2 regions of the Jeotgalibaca sp. PTS2502 genome follow, and region 1 is predicted to be linked to the other one. Evidence: a T-box and tRNA genes for the amino acid it is inferred to sense, from the RefSeq annotation. Region 1 holds a T-box; the other holds one or more tRNA genes.
The links. A T-box is a leader RNA that pairs with one kind of tRNA and senses whether it is charged. The one in region 1 lies ahead of leuS (leucine--tRNA ligase), so its partner is inferred to be a tRNA-Leu.
Positions count from the first base shown of each region.

Region 1 (8,706 bases):
GATTGACTTGTCGCCACCGGGAAGGTAGCCTAAATTGTAAATAGCAGCACTAACTTGTTTTTGACTAGGTAAATAGTCTCCAATAAACTGGTGTCCAACTTGGTGTAAGTGTACTTGTTTACTCAGACCGGTTAGCAATAATTTCTCGGATGCCGTTTGAATGGCTTGTTCTTGAATATCAAAGCCAATGACACTGCCGTTTGGCCCAACTAAACTTGCCAACAGAATGGTATCGTGTCCATTTCCTACTGTAGCATCAATAACTAAATCACCAGTAATAACACATTCTTTTAAAAGGGAATGACTAAAATCAACAGCCTTTTTAAGCATGTTATGACCTCCTTTTTTTAAAATAGTATAGCACAGTGTTGACTAAGAACAAAAAAACGAAAGTATGTTTATTACAGTTTGATTACATTTATAACAAATTGTGAAAAAAGTAAAAAGAGAGTTAAAAACCCTCTATAATGGAGCTATCTGAAATGCTTTAAAATTCGATAGGAGTGGTTTATTTGAATATTTCTAGAAAACGGTTGCATACCATCAAACAAGCAAAAAACATACAAGATAAAATCCTTTCTTCTACAGAACAAATGAAAAAGGGCTTTGCCTTAATGGGAGCTTCTGCACTTGTATCTACTATTGCTGCGCCTATCCAAGCGAATGCCAAGGAAAATGATTCAGCCAAACAAACAACAACTAAAATATACTCTGATAATGCATTTTTAAATACGATTATTCCATCGGCTTCTAATAGTGCAGCTAATAATGATTTATATGCATCGGTAATGTTAGCACAAGCAATCCTTGAAAGTGGATGGGGAACAAGTTCATTGGCCTCAGAACCAAATTATAATCTATTTGGAATTAAAGGAAATTATAACGGTCAGACAGTTGAAATGAGCACCTTAGAAGATAAGGGTAATCAAAATTATTATGAGATAAAAGCTGAATTCCGTAAGTATCCGTCATATGCGGAATCTCTTGAAGATTATGCTGCTTTAATTAAAAACGGTACAAGTTGGGATTCAAATTATTATAGTGGTGCATGGAGATCGAATGCATCAACTTATGAAGATGCGACAGCTTACTTAACAGGACGCTATGCGACAGACAGTGCCTATAATACGAAATTAAATCGTATTATTGAAACACATGGATTAGCAGAGTATGATTCACCAACCACAACAACACCAGTAACACCAGTAACACCAGTAACACCAACCACAGTAACACCAGTAACACCAACACCAGCAACACCTGAACCTGCTGGTCAAACAGGCACAAGCTATACGGTCAAATCTGGTGATACCTTGTATCGCATTGCCTTAAGTAATGGGACTACTGTTGCTAATCTAACAACATGGAATAGTTTAAAATCAGAAAGTATTTACCCAGGTATGACACTCATCGTATCTAAAACGACTAGCCAGCCCGTTGAAACAGCACCAACAACTCCAACGGTAACTAATCCAGCTGTTAATACTAGCTCTTATACGGTCAAATCTGGTGATACGCTGTGGTCAATTAGTCAGAAGTATAAGGTGACTATTGCTCAAGTAAAATCTTGGAATAATTTGAAAACTGACTTTTTACAAGTTGGTCAGAAGTTAGTAGTTTCGACTTCAACAACACAAACAGGTCAAACAAATACAGGAAATACGACAACACCTAGTCAGACAGTGACTACACCAACGGCTAAAACAATTACCGTCGTTAATGGTGACACCTTGAACAAGATTGCGACTAAAGCAGGTATGAGTTTAGCAGAGCTTAAGTCAGTGAATAATCTGACGTCAGATGTGATTTACCCAGGTCAAATTTTATATACAACCACAAAAGCAACTACAGAAACAACCACAGTTGTTAAAGAACAAACTGTTCAACAAACTAAACCTAATCCGTCTGTATCTACGAAAACAATCACCGTCAAATCTGGTGACACACTGTATCGTTTAGCAACAAGCGCTGGTTTATCATTAGCTGAATTTAAGTCTATTAACAACTTGCAATCAGATCTGATTTATCCAGGTCAAGTGTTAGTAACATCAAAGACAACAGTCGTTGTAAAAGAGCAAGAAAAACCCGCTCAAACAACACCTGTAACGAACCAATCAACTTATACTGTTCAAAAGGGTGATACCTTATATGCAATTGCAACTAAAGCAGGCGCATCTGTTTCTCAAATAAGAGAATGGAATAAATTGGCTTCCGATTTAATTTTTGTCGGTCAGTCGTTAACGCTGGTTGGCAAAACAGCAGTAGTTGAACCAACCCAGACAATTGCTCCATCAGGGAGTTATGAAGTGAAGCGTGGCGACACACTTTACTCCATTGCTAAAAATAATGGTATTAGTTTGACACGGTTACTGGAAATAAATGATGTCAACTCATCAACGATCTATCCCGGTCAACTATTGAAAGTAAAGTAAGTCTTGAAAAAAGCCTATATATTTGATAAAATACGGTAAATAAATTGAAAAACGTTGAGAAGGATTAGTAGGCTAGATGAATCGATAGCGAGTGCATGGTTGGTGGAAATGCATGATTCAAATATCTGAACTCACCTTTTAGTTGTCATACTGAATATAGTAAGTATGACCGGTTCACCTCGTTAGCGGTATGAGAAGAGAATGATTATTCATTCTAATTAATAGGTGGTACCACGATAAAATCGTCCTATAGATTTCCCAAGGGGATTTCTATAGGCTTTTTTATTTTCTCAACGTTTTTACTATGTTTATAAAAAGGAGCAAAGAAACATGTCTTACAATCATCAAGAGATTGAGAAAAAATGGCAAAAGTATTGGGATAAAAACCAATCATTCAAAACAGAAAAAGGAACAGAAAAACCTAAATATTATATTCTAGATATGTTCCCTTATCCATCTGGGCAAGGCTTGCATGTGGGCCATCCGGAAGGCTATACAGCTACTGATATTTTAGCGCGTATGAAACGTTCACAAGGCTATAATGTTTTGCACCCAATGGGATGGGATGCCTTTGGTTTGCCTGCAGAGCAATATGCCCTTGATACAGGAAATGATCCTGCTGAATTTACAGCTCATAATATTAAGACATTTAAACGTCAAATTAAATCACTTGGATTTAGTTACGATTGGACAAGAGAAATAAATACAACCGATCCATCATACTACAAATGGACCCAATGGATTTTTACAAAACTATATGGAAAAGGTCTTGCTTACGAGGCAGAAGTATCCGTTAACTGGTGTCCAGCTTTAGGAACTGTTTTGGCAAATGAAGAAGTCGTTGATGGTGTGAGTGAACGTGGTGGACACCCTGTTTATAGAAAGCCAATGCGTCAATGGATGTTGAAAATCACTGCTTATGCAGAACGTTTGATTGATGATCTAGAGCTAGTCGACTGGCCTGACAGTATTAAAGAAATGCAACGTAACTGGATTGGTCGTTCTGAAGGATCAAATGTGACATTTGATATTAAAGGAACTGATAAAACCTTTACAGTCTTTACGACTCGCCCAGATACTTTGTTCGGCGCAACTTACACGGTTATGGCACCAGAATTGCCATTAGTTCAAGAGATTGTATCTGATGAGCAACGTGAAACTGTTCAAGCTTATATTGATTCAGTTGCTTTGAAGAGTGATCTAGAGCGTACAGAACTTTCAAAAGATAAAACAGGTGTCTTTACGGGTGCGTATGCGATTAACCCAGTAAATGGCAAAGAGATTCCGATTTGGATTTCTGACTATGTTCTGTCTACATACGGAACAGGTGCGATTATGGCAGTTCCTGCTCATGATACACGCGACTATGAATTTGCTAAAAAGTTTGAGCTTGAAATTATTCCTGTCCTTGAAGGCGGCAATGTTGAAGAAGAAGCCTTCACTGGAGACGGAAACCACATCAATTCTGACTTCCTAGATGGCTTGGATAAAGCAACTGCAATTCAAACTATGAATGAATGGTTGACTGAGCATAAGGTCGGCGAAACGGTTATTTCTTATCGTCTCCGTGACTGGTTGTTCTCACGTCAACGCTATTGGGGAGAACCAATTCCAGTTATTCACTGGGAAGATGGCACGTCAACAACACTTCCAGAAAATGAACTGCCTTTGTTGTTGCCTAAAACAGATAAAATCCATCCGAGTGGAACAGGTGAATCGCCACTTGCTAACATCGATGAGTGGGTGAATGTTGTTGATCCTGTTACAGGGATGAAAGGAAGACGTGAAACGAATACGATGCCACAATGGGCTGGTAGTTCATGGTACTTCTTGCGCTTTATGGATGCTCATAACAGCAATGCCATTGCAAGTGAAGAAGCAATGTCTTATTGGCAAAATGTTGACTTGTATATCGGTGGTGCAGAACACGCTGTTCTTCACTTACTATATGCGCGCTTCTGGCATAAATTTCTTTATGATATCGGTGTTGTTAAAACGAAAGAACCATTCCAAAAACTATTTAACCAAGGTATGATTTTAGGCGAGAATAACGAAAAAATGTCTAAATCAAAAGGGAATGTTGTTAACCCAGATGATATCGTTTCTGAGTTTGGTGCAGATACATTAAGACTTTACGAAATGTTTATGGGTCCTTTGGATGCAAGTACAGCTTGGAGTGAAAAAGGAATTGAAGCAAGCCGTCGCTTCCTTGATCGTGTATGGCGCTTGTTTATTGATGATAATGGTCAATTGCGTGACCGTATCACAAAAGTAAACACAGGTGAACTAGACAAGGTTTATCACCAAACAGTTAAGAAAGTAACAGAAGACTATGAACAACTACACTTCAACACAGCTATTTCACAAATGATGATTTTTGTTAACGAAGCTAACAAAGCAAAAGCTTTGCCAGTGGAATATGTTAAAGGCTTTGTTCAATTGCTTGCGCCAATTGCGCCTCACTTGGCAGAAGAAATTTGGGAAAAACTAGGCAACTCAGACAGCATTTCTTATGTGGCATGGCCAGGCTATGATGAAGACTATCTTGTAGAAGATGAAGTAGAAGTTGTTTTCCAAGTTAATGGGAAGGTGAAATCACGTGCCAAAGTATATGCATCTCTATCAAAAGATGAGTTAACTGATGTGGCGATGCAAGACGAGAAAATTAAAGAAGAAATTGCAGGGAAAACAATCCGTAAAGTGATTGCAGTTCCTGGTAAATTGGTTAATATTGTTGCCAACTAATATGTTTTAATAAAAAGGATTGAGCTGAGACGCTCAATCCTTTTTATATTGAGATGACTAATCAATATAGCCTTCAAAATATTGTTGTATCTTACATCTTATCCCCCAAATCTAAGATACAGCAAACTGTCGCCCAATCTTGTAGAGTGTGTCACCACTTTTAACCGTATAAGTTGTTGTCAATCCTGTGTTTGAAAGTGATTCAAGACCTGTTAGTTGAGAAATGGTCACGAAGCGATAGCCCATACTCTTTAAGGAAGGAATAATTTTTTCTAAAGCTGCTGGTGTACCACTTGCGCCAGCGCCTGTATGCATTAGAATGATAGAAGAAGGTGTCATTTGATTTAAAATATGATTAGTAATGGTCGTCGAGTAATTGCCGTTTCAATCGAGAGAATCGATGGTCCAAGGGCCGGTATAAGTATAACCACCATTTCCAACAGTTTAAAGAAGAAGTGAATGGGTTGAGCCGAATGGTGCCCAGAAGAAAGGCTTGGCTGATTGTGAAAGCAATCAAGAGGGTGACTAATCATCGTGTTGTCACTTTTTTGTGAGTTATCATGATAATACTCTTTCTATGTGAATGAAAATAATTACTAGCCACGTAATAAAGAAGCCTTTTCTTGCTTTTATTATATCACTTCTTATTAATAATGAACAGATTTATAGTTTCCGTTCTATAAAACCAAGATGGAAATATTAGCAAAGGAAAGCTATAATAGATAAAGGTCAAAAAGACATCTAATGAAAAAACAGGCAGAGGTTGAATAATATGCAAAATTATAAAACAAGAGCTGAGCGTAAGCGAGCTGAAAGGCTAAAGGAAGAAGAGCCTATTGAAATTGAAGAAGACTTACAACAAACGATTCAGTTTGACCAACCATTATTAGTTGATGAACTAGAAGAAGTTATTCGTAGCGAATCCGAAGAAAAAATGGTTGAAGGAACATTTTGGATGACTTTCGGAAGCATTTTTTCGCGTCTTTTAGGAGCACTCTATATTATTCCATGGACTGCTATGATGGGAGCCGGATCACAAGTTGGAAACGCCTTGCTTTCGGTTGGTTATGCACCATATCAATTGTTCCTATCAATTGGTACAGCTGGTTTTCCCTCAGCAATGTCAAAGCAAATCGCTGAGTTTAATGCTAAAAAGCAATATAAAGCAGGCCAAGACCTTTTCAAAAAGAGCTTACTTTTTATGCTCTTAACGGGATTAGCGAGCAGTGTTGTGATGTACTTATTAGCGCCATTTATTGCTGCTAATAGTCCAATTGCATCTTTAGCGGATAAAACCTTAGTAATTCGATCTTTAGCGCCGGCATTGCTAATCGTACCAGTGATGAGTTTAATCAGAGGGTATTTTCAAGGTTATCAGGATATGATTCCTTCAGCGATTACACAAGTCGTTGAACAAATTATTCGTGTTGCTTATATGTTATTAGCAACCTTTGTTGTCATGAAAATATTAGACGGAAGAGTTGCAACTGCTGTTGCTCATTCCACTTTTGCTGCTTTCGTAGGAGCCTTTGCATCTCTTATCATGTTGATTTGGTACTACCAACGACATATGAAAAAATATAGGAAGCTGTTGGCCGCTGATCAATCAACAGTTAGCATTGACATTTCGAGTGCCATTAAAAAAATGGTGGCTGAGTCGATACCCTTTATTGTCGTTGGTTCCGGGATTACTTTTGGCAAGTTTATTGATCAATTCACCTTTGAACCAATTATGCTTCGTTTGACGGATTACAATAAAGATGTCATCGGTGAATTATTTAGTTTATTTAGCTTTAACGCTGATAAATTAATTATGATTATTATCTCTCTAGCAGTAGGGATGTCAGCAACATCAATTCCTTTGTTAGTTGAGAATTTTATCAAGGAAGACTTTAAACAACTTAGAAAACAAATTGAGCAAATTTCAAAATTATTTTTCTTTGTTATGCTGCCAGCAGCCTTTGGAATGATGGTTGTATCACGACCTATTTTTTCTGTGTTCTATGGGTCATCGCAATATAATGCACTTGGCTCACAGCTATTAATGATTGCCTGTGTGATGAGTATTGTTTTAGGAGCCTTTACGATTGTAGCATCTATTTTGCAATCATTTGGTGACCATTTATCAGCTATTATTTATCTAGGCGTTGGTCTACTCGTAAAACTAGTTGTTCAGTATCCCTTTATCTATTTTTTTCAGACTGCGGGAACGCTATATGCGACAACTCTTGGCTTTTTAGTTACAACAGTCCTGTGTACGTGGAAAATTCATAAGCTTGTTCAACTAAAGTGGGATGAAACGCTACGAAGTATTGGTTTAATGGCCTTGATAACAGGCTGGATGACCGCAGTTGCTCACATTGTATTACGTCTATCTAGCTTATTTTTATCAACCGATAGAAGGGGAACAGCCTTTGTGATTGTGGTTTTAGTTGCTGGTTTTGGTGGCTTTGTTTATATCTATTTAGCTTTAAAAACAAAGATAGCAGACGAGGTATTAGGAGAACGTGTGGCAGGTTTGCGTAGGAAATTAAAGATATCATAAGGAGCGATCATGTGAGATTAGATAAATTTTTATCTCATACGGGATTTGGATCACGTAAAGAAGTAAAAGTCTTATTGAAACAGAAAAAAGTAGTGGTTAATGATAAAGTGGCCTCTAAGGGTGAGATGAAAGTTGATCTTAACCAAGACCAAGTCGTGGTTAATGGCGAACGTATTCAGTACCAAGAGTTCCACTATTTGATGTTACACAAGCCAGCAGGTGTACTGAGTGCAACTGAAGATATGAAGCAAAAAACAGTCATTGATTTGCTATCAGAAGAGTATCAGCACCTTAATTTATTTCCTGTTGGTAGACTAGATAAAGATACAGAAGGCTTGTTGCTCTTAACAAATGATGGCGAGCTCGCTCACTTTCTACTATCACCAAAAAAAGAGGTAGCCAAACGCTATTATGCAAGAGTGGCTGGCATTATGGATGAATCTGATTGTGAGGCCTTTAAAAATCGTATCGTTTTGGAAGACGGTTTTGAATGTCTGCCCGGAGAACTTGAAATCAAGTCAGTGAATGAAGAGAAACAAAAATCTGAAGTGTTTATTACCATTAAAGAAGGTAAATTCCATCAAGTTAAGCGAATGGTCAAAGCGAGAGGTAAGGAAGTCACTTATCTGAAACGTTTAACCATGGGGAGTTTAGTACTAGATCCCAAGCTTCAATTAGCAGAATACCGTTATTTAACTGAATCTGAATTAGCAGATTTAAAAGCGTATTTGCCAAATAAATAAGTGGAAATGCTGAATCAATCAGTAAAAAATGATAAGATAGAAGAATAGTGCTCCTAATGGGAGATAGAAGTTTAAAAAGGACGTGTTTTTATGGAAATCAATTGGCAAAGTGAAGTTGAAAAAAGAAAAGAAGATATTCTTGATGATTTATTTACAATTTTAAGAATTGATAGTGTTAGAGACGATGCGAAAGCAACAGCAGAAATGCCTGTTGGTCCAGGACCGAAAGAAGCATTAGAAG
Region 1 is NZ_CP019433.1:501,481-510,186, forward strand. It holds gene BW721_RS02530 (tRNA (mnm(5)s(2)U34)-methyltransferase) at 1-330, opposite strand, end outside; gene BW721_RS02535 (LysM peptidoglycan-binding domain-containing protein) at 513-2,432, shown strand; T-box leader at 2,478-2,685, shown strand; gene leuS (leucine--tRNA ligase) at 2,763-5,177, shown strand; gene BW721_RS02545 (LysM peptidoglycan-binding domain-containing protein) at 5,289-5,516, opposite strand; gene BW721_RS02550 (putative polysaccharide biosynthesis protein) at 5,950-7,722, shown strand; gene BW721_RS02555 (pseudouridine synthase) at 7,734-8,465, shown strand; gene pepV (dipeptidase PepV) at 8,556-8,706, shown strand, end outside.

Region 2 (8,706 bases), 170 kb from region 1:
GTAAAAAAATTGCAGTTGTTGTAACTGATTTATTTGAAGATTCGGAATATACCTCTCCCGTTGAAGCGTTAGAAAAGGCAGGTCACCAAACGGTTGCGATTGAGAAAGAAGCCGGAAAAGTTGTTAAAGGGAAACGCGAGGAAGCAGAAGTCACCATTGATTTGGGGATTGATGATGCGAATCCGTCTGATTATGATGCCTTATTGATACCGGGTGGTTTTTCACCGGATAAATTAAGAGCTGATGATCGTTTCTTAGCATTTGTTCGTCATTTTGACACTGAGAAGAAACCTATTTTCACGATTTGCCATGGACCGCAATTAATGATTAATGCAGAAATTGTTGCAGGCAAAAAAATGACCTCTGTTAAACAAGTTGGCATTGACTTAAAAAATGCTGGAGCAGAGTGGGAAGACAGTGCCTTAGTCATTGACGCTAGCGGCCTCATTACTAGTCGCACACCAGAGGATTTACCAGTCTTTAATGAAGCGATTGTTAAAGCATTAGCAGAATAAATATATAACGATCTGTTCCTCATCCTATTGGAGTTGAACAGATCGTTATTTTTTGTTACATTGTTCGATGTGAAAGGGGCACATTGCATTGAATCAAACTGACTTACAAGCGCTTGTTGAATCCATTTCGTTAGAATTTTTCCAGATGCCGTTTCAGCATCAAGCCACGTTCAACAATCGACTGCGTACCACAGGTGGTCGCTATTTATTGGCGAGCCACCATTTAGAATTTAACGCTCGTGTTTTAGAATTACATGGGATGGATGAATTTTTAGCTGTCATTAAACATGAACTTTGCCATTATCACCTCCATTTAATGGGGAAGGGTTATAAGCATGCCGATGCAGATTTTAAACATCTACTAGCTAAGACAGGCGGCACCCGCTACGTTAAGAATTTAAGAACCCAAAATGAACTCGAGCAAACCAAGCTTTATCTCTGCCAAGATTGCCAACAATCGTATCATCGGAAAAGAAAAATTAATACGAGCCGCTATGTTTGTGGCAAGTGCAAGGGCAAGCTTATACTTTCAAACAAATAAACAGTACACAAAAGCGACATAATGAGTTAAAATGTAAATTAACTATAAATGAAAGAGAGAACGATGATGAAAATTTTATGTGACTCCGCAAGTGATTTGAGTCTATCTTATATAGAAGAAAACAATATTCACCTTTTCCCTTTGACAATCTCCATTGGGGAAGATGAGTACCGCGATATTTTTGAAATAACCACTGATAAAATTTACGACAGTATTTTAGCCGGTATTCGCCCTAAAACAAGTCAGGTTTCTTTATCTGAGTTTGTTGACCAATTTTCCGCTATGGCAAAAGCAGGAGAGAGTGGTATTTATATTAGCTTGTCGTCGAAGTTATCAGGAACTCACCAAACAGCCTTATTAGCTTATCGCGCAGTTAAAGAAGATTACCCAGACTTTGACTTGAGAATTGTCGATTCTAAAAGTGGTTCAATCGGTACAGGCGTTATTGTCATTGAAGCTGTTGACTACTTACAAGCTGGAAAAGATTTAGATACTATTGAAAACCGCTTATTATTTATGGCGGATAATTTGATGACCTTATTTACTATTACTGACCTCAATTATTTAGCAGAGGGAGGGCGTATTTCTAAAACGTCTGCCTCAATTGGGTCACTCTTACAAATTAATCCCGTACTTGTTTTAGTAGATGGGGCTGTAGAAGTTGCTGAAAAAATTAGAGGGAAAAAACGCGTTGTGAAACGTATTCTCGATATTTTAGATGAAGAAGCCGATCAGTTGTCCTTGCAGACAGTGGGTATCGCTTATAGCAATGATTTAGAATCAAAAGAAAAGCTAGAAGCCGCTATTGCTGATAAGTTCTCTCCCAAAGCCATTGTTGCTCGCCCAGTAGGCGCAACAATCGGTTCCCATACTGGATTAGGAACACTCGGTGTAACTTTCCTTAAAAAATACAGCTAAAGCGGTCTTTGCAAACGAAAAATGACTTTCAAAGACCGAAAATAGCCAAAAAGCGGTCTTTGCAAACAAAAAATAGCTTTCAAAGACCGCTTTTCATTTATACAACACCCTTTAAACAACAGTTGCAATATATATGAGAAATTTGTATAATATTACTTGTAATGTTTATAGAGCGGTCATGGCGGAATGGCAGACGCGCCAGCTTGAGGGGCTGGTGGGGGCAACCCCGTGGAGGTTCAAGTCCTCTTGGCCGCATAAAAATCAGAATAGGTAAAAAGCCTGTCCAATTTGGACAGGCTTTTTCTTTGCTAATACCCATGCTTTCTATTAGTTGCTGTATAAAGTTGGGGTGTGGTTCTGTAAACAACTAGTAGGACTACAATGGTAAAGAGGCCGGTAGCCAATGCACTAGCACCATTCAAGACGATAGAGTAGAACCACGGGCTCCAATCTTCTGGTGCGTATTGTCCCCAAAAATAATAGCCTGCAATGGTATGCCAGAAGTAGCGACCAATGACTCCAACTAGAGTAGCGATAGTGATATACATGGTTGACATGCCCCAGTTTTTTGCCGCAATAGCTTCTTTAGTTTGAGTAGACCAAAGTCCCGCTAATCCTGAAAACCCAAAGGCGATAAAATACTCAATAAATCCTTGAAGAGGGGTAAGAATATCAGCGTTACCGACGAAAATGTGTAAGACTCCCCAAAGGAAACTTGCTACAAATCCTGGGCCGAGTCCACGACGTAAACTATAAAGGATCAAAACAGGTTGGCCAACTGTTATAGAAAAGCTAGGGCCAATATCTAAAGGTACGAAAGAAAGGGCGGTTGCTAAGGCAGCCATAATGGTTCCTTCAATCCAAATATTTAAATTTTTTGACATAAAAAAATCTCCTCCTTATTGTAGAATGGAACAGACCTACTACAAAGGAGAAGAATACATAACGTGTTCTTTACTCACACAATCCCTACGCTCGTGTTAACGAAGTCAGGTTCGAAGGGTTAGAATTTTCATTCAGTCTCAGCCAGTGAAGGCACCCCTTTGTGATAAGTGTTCTATTCAGTTAAGTCATACTTTATCACAGACTATTTGCTAATGCAACACCTTAGCAAGAACTGTCTTATTTTTCATCAGTGTTATCCTGTTTAGCCATCAGTTTCTTTTGTTTTTGGCGATTAATTATAAAGTCAATAACCGCTCCAATAGCGATACCGATGATAAAGCCTAACGTCATTTGGTTTAAAATAAGACCAATGACCATCCCTGAAAACATCCCAATAATGGTAAATAGGAAGGTATTCTCGTTCTCTTTTTGAAGCTGCTCCTCAGCAGGCGTCAAGCGTGATGAATCGAATACGCTTGTTACTTTAGGTTGAATATTACGTTTTTGGATTTGACTATTTTTTCGTTTTGCCACAGTAAGATCGTCCTTTCTAACTAAAAGATCTTACTTATGATAGCAAGAAAAGCTCATTTTGTGAACCTTTCAAAAATTAGTCTTCTGGGTCAATCTTAATCGGTTCTTCTTCTTTAAAATCATAATGACCATTCTCATGGATTTCAAAAGCATCATCTTTTGGCTCGTAACCAATATCAAAATAAGCTTGGGAAATATCCATACGAGGGAAGCGATTGTTAGAAACGCCATTGACTAGTAGGAAGGGTTGCTTTAAGTCAGCTGTTAAACAACAGTCTATTAAATGACACATATCGCCTTTTGACAGGTGTGTCGCTAATCCATCAGCATTCGCTACGCCGGGACTAATATCGCTATCAAAGCCACCGACACGAATCCCAATAAATTCCTTTCCATACTTATAGGCATGATAGCTAGCTAGAGCTTCCATATAGACTTTAGAAACGCCATACAAATCTTCAGGATGAGGGTAGTCACTCGTTTTGACTTGGACGTTTTCAGGATAGCCACCTATAGCATGAACAGAACTAGCAAAAATAGTTCGTTTAACAGAGCTGTCTTCCTTAACGGCCTCTTTAAACATATTATGGGGAACTTTGTAATTTAAATCTAATAGAGAATCGTAAAACTCCGCGTCGGGTCGAGGATCTCCAGCAAGATGAATCACATAATCAATACCGTCTAGTAACCCAGTGACATTATCAGGAACAGTCAGGTCTATTTCTTTTAAATGCGAGACATTTTTTAAATGATCAGGAAAATCAGTGAAATCGACATCAACTAATGTTAAAGTGTGTTTATCTTTCAAATATTCAGTTAAAACTGTGCCAATATTACCAGAAGCACCGCTTATCAAAATGTTAGCCATTCTTTTTCCTCCTCATATGATTGGTTAATTTCTATTAATAAAGTATGCTTCTTTGTGTAAAAAGTCAAAAGATAACATTTCTTTAAAAGCAATTTTAAAATAAGGCAAGAGAATCAATAATACGTTATACTAAAACAGAATGGAAGAGGAAGGGCGTGATCAATTGCCAGAAATGGATTATGAATTATATATGGATACTGCTGTTTTAGCAGGCAAGATTATGTTGGAAAGTAATGCAGAAACCTACCGTGTGGAAGAGACCGTTACACGCATTCTTCAAAAAACAGACCTGGAAATGATTGACGCTATTGCGATTACAACGGGTCTGATTGCGACGCTTGATAACTCAAATATGGATGCTATTACCGTCGTTAAGCGCATCTCTAATCGAACGACCAATCTAAGTAAAATAACGCGAGTTAATGATGTCTCTCGTAAATTTACAGAAGGGTCGATTACGATCCAAGAGGCGTATTCCTTCTTACAAAATATTGATGATATTCAATACAATTCGTTTCGTAAAAATTTAGCAACGTTTATTTTTGTTCAAATGATTTTTTTGATGTATGGCGGAAGTTACTTTGACTTTCTTTTCTTAATGCCGGTGTCTGCATCGATTGCGTGTATTACACATTATGGAAGAAGGTGGATGGTTAGGCCTTTTATTCTAGACATGTTTGCTAGTTTTTCTATTGCTGTCTTGACGACCTTTATGCAACGCGCCTTGCCTTTTGATATCCAGTTTGATTTATTAATTATTGCAGGAATCATGCCGCTATTACCTGGGACTGCCATGACAAATGGGGTTCGGGATATTTTTAAGGGCGATTATATGTCTGGTGGTGCAAAAGTGCTTGAAGCATTCGTGATTGCCATCTTTATCGCACTTGGAATTGGTGCAGGATTAGTAGTAGGAGGGATAGGCTAATGATGATTGTAATGCAATCGCTGATGGCTTTTATTTCTGTTTATTTCTTTGCCATTCTTTTGGAGGCTCCTAAACGCTCGTTAATATACGCCGCTTTAACAGGAGCAATTGCATGGTTTGTTTACTTGTTGGCAGGCCAGTTTTATGAAAAAGTTCCCTCAACATTATTAGCGGCAGTAGTGGTATCGTTTTTATCCCATTATTTTGCTCGCTATTTAAAAACACCAGCAACGGTTTACTTTTTACCTGGTTTTATTCCATTAGTGCCGGGGGAAGCAGTGTATCGAGCCGTTTTTTCATTTATAAATGGGGATTATCCCCATGCTGAGATGCAATTAACAGAGGCAGTTATGGTATCAGGTGCGATTGCCTTAGCGATTTTTGTAGTGGATGCGATATTTAGTTTACAAGCTCGCTTAATTGTTATTAGTAAAGTGAAACGGCAAAATAAATTGTAATGTAATGAAATAGTCTCGTAATCAAATTAATAACTTATGACGTGTTATAATATGCTAGAGTATAATGCGGAGGGAGAGAAGAATGATGTCTGAAGAAAAAGAAACGCGTGTTAATCGCCATAAAAAAAGTAATCAATCACCTTTAATAAAAAAATTATCGATTGGTTTAGTTGTAGTAGCTGCTCTAATATTAGGATTTGAGTTCTTGTTTGGAGGATCAGACAAAGATTCTGGTCAGTTCGGACAAAATGGTGATAATCAATCGTTTGTTATACCGCCAAAGGATAGCTCATCGTCACACTTAGACGATTTATCTGATGAAGAAGAGTCAGACCAAGAAGAGACAACCTCCGACGAAGAGGAAGAATCGCATGATGAAGAAGAAGCTTCGAGTGAATCGTTTGATGATTCAGGAATCAATGAAGTGCCTTCGGATGATTCGAATGTTATTCAAGCTTATGTTGGAACTTGGGAGCCAGTTGGAACACAACAAAGTGAACCACATGTTACTCAGTTTGATGAGACAAGTGTTGATTGGGCAGAGATGAAAGAAGCAAGCGCCCAAACAACAGGTGTTTCAGTAGCTAACATGGTTGTGAATTGGATCGGAAATAACGGTGAACAAAAGGTAACGGTGACTTTCACTGATTCAACGAGTGGACAAATCTATAAAGTCTATTTATCTTGGGTCACTAACGAAGGTTGGCAGCCGACACGTTATGAAGAATTAAAGGCAATATCTTAAATAAAAAGCGGATTGTGGAATTGTAGAGGCCCCCAAAAGTTAGACCAAAAATCTAACTTTTGGGGGTTTATTTTTATGGCAAAATATTCACTAGAATTTAAATTGGAAATTGTAAAACATTATCTGGGGAACTATGGTGGCTACCTAGCGGTAGCAAAGAAATATAATATACAAGAATCTATTGTAAGAAGATGGGTTAATAGCTATCAACAATTTGGAATCGAAGGACTGAAACGTAGTAAGAATCAAACTCATTACTCTGTTGATTTTAAGCTTAGTGCTGTAAAATTATATGAAACAACAGAGATGAGTTATCGAGAAGTAGCCAATTCATTAGGGATGAATAACCCTAGTTTAATTTGTAATTGGCGCACTACTATCCTCAAGAAAGGCGTCGATGGCTTATCAGAACAGAGAGGTAGGCCACCGAAAATGGGTAGACGGAAGAAAGCTGATAAGAAAGTATTTCAGGATCCAAAGAATATAACTAGAGAAGATGTAAACGTTGAGCGTCTGAGACAACTTGAAAACGAAAATCGTGATTTGAGAATCGAGAATGAATTTTTAAAGGAATTAGGGAGATTGCAGGAAGCAGAGAAACAGCAACAAAGAAACAAATAGTTCAAGCAATCTACAATCTCCATAATATTAATAAATTCAAATTAGTTGATATTTTGAGAGTAACTGGCTTTCCAAAGGCAACTTATCACTATATTAGGAAGCAATCTAAACGCCCAGACAAGGATAAAGTTTACAAAGATGCTTTACTAAAACTAAGAGAGAAAAATAAAGATTATGGGTATAAAAGACTGACTCCCGAGTTAAAAAAATTAGGTTATCACATAAATCGGAAGAAAGTATTACGCTTAATGCGTGAATTAGGCATTCTTGTAACTGCCTTCTCACACAAAAGCAGAAAGTATAAGTCTTATAAGGGGACTGTAGGGAAAGTAGCATCAAATCGTTTAAAACGACGTTTTAACACATCAGTTCCACATCAAAAAATTACGACTGATACAACTGAATTCAAATACTATTATATGGACCAGTTAGGCAACACTCAGACAGGCAGACTTTATTTAGATCCTTATATGGATTTATTCAATAGCGAAATCATCAGTTTTCAAATAACAAAACGGCCAAACGGTGAAAGTATGATGGAAGCTTTGAAGGCAGCTATAGAACGTACAAATGATTGCATATTCAGAAGAACGTTTCATTCAGACCAAGGCTGGGCTTATCAAATGAAACGGTATTCAAAAACTTTAAAAGATAATGATATCTTCCAAAGTATGTCTAGAAAAGGGAATTGTTATGACAATTCACCAATGGAAAATTTCTTTAGTATACTCAAACAAGAAATGTATTATGGTCAAACTTATCATAGTTTTGAAGAATTGGCTGAATCAATTACCACCTATATTAACTATTATAATGAAGAACGAATTAAAGAGAAACTAGGATGGCTAAGCCCCGTCCAGTATCGCAGCCAATATACTAATTCCATTGTCTTTTCATAGTTTCACATAAAGTTTCAATCTATCAAGAGTCGCTCCGCTACTACTCTTGATAGATTGAAATTTATGAGAAGTATTGTCGACAACAGGAATTAAGCCAAATTGCATGTATTAAAAAAGAGCTGACCAATCGGTCAACTCTCATAAAATTTAGTCTAACTTTTTGGGTCCACTATAAATTTAGCTTCTTCCACAACCCGCTTTTTTTGATTAATGATACACACGTTTGAGTTGTGTTTTTTTACGTTTACCAACTAAAAGAGGAACGGTTTCGAGTTTGACGTCAGTATACTCTAAGCCAAACCATTTAATCGGGGATAGGGCAATTTTTTTATGGTTAATTTAATTTGCATCACAAAGCGGTCGAGAGAAGATAGTTCTGAATCGGTGGAAAGCTCTTCACGAACGAGAACAAAACAGAAGTCTCCCACATTCCGATTTGATTCAGCTGTCGTCCAACGTGCCCTAAGTCAGAATAAAGGGCTTCGGAACCTGTCGTTGAAAGAAAAATACTTCCCAAAATCAAAAAGCCGGCTTTATTATGGTCACTAAATAGTAATTTAATGCCATGTACCGGTGAAAGAGCAGCTAGAATTTCCCAATTGCCCATGGCGCGATAAATACCTATAATGGCAATCATTGAAAACCACAAAAAAATAATCGGACCAAAAAAGCGACCAATGAGTTCAGTACCAAAGCGTTGAATCAAAATAGAAAACTAATAATACTTAAGGTAATGATAATAACCGTTTGTTGGCTACTACCAAACGTATCAACATAAAATGGAATACCTCGCA
Region 2 is NZ_CP019433.1:330,204-338,909, forward strand. It holds gene BW721_RS01610 (type 1 glutamine amidotransferase domain-containing protein) at 1-515, shown strand, start outside; gene BW721_RS01615 (SprT family protein) at 604-1,056, shown strand; gene BW721_RS01620 (DegV family protein) at 1,123-1,974, shown strand; tRNA gene BW721_RS01625 (tRNA-Leu) at 2,147-2,229, shown strand; gene thiT (energy-coupled thiamine transporter ThiT) at 2,283-2,858, opposite strand; TPP riboswitch at 2,924-3,027, opposite strand; gene BW721_RS01635 (hypothetical protein) at 3,097-3,393, opposite strand; gene BW721_RS01640 (NAD-dependent epimerase/dehydratase family protein) at 3,470-4,261, opposite strand; gene BW721_RS01645 (threonine/serine ThrE exporter family protein) at 4,434-5,189, shown strand; gene BW721_RS01650 (threonine/serine exporter family protein) at 5,189-5,647, shown strand; gene BW721_RS01655 (YrrS family protein) at 5,733-6,392, shown strand; one part of gene BW721_RS11585 (IS3 family transposase) at 6,468-7,010, shown strand; one part of gene BW721_RS11585 (IS3 family transposase) at 7,013-7,912, shown strand; partial or broken gene BW721_RS11590 (KUP/HAK/KT family potassium transporter) at 8,358-8,706, opposite strand, start outside.
Region 2: it encodes a tRNA-Leu, which carries the amino acid that the T-box ahead of leuS (leucine--tRNA ligase) is inferred to sense. The anticodon was not compared.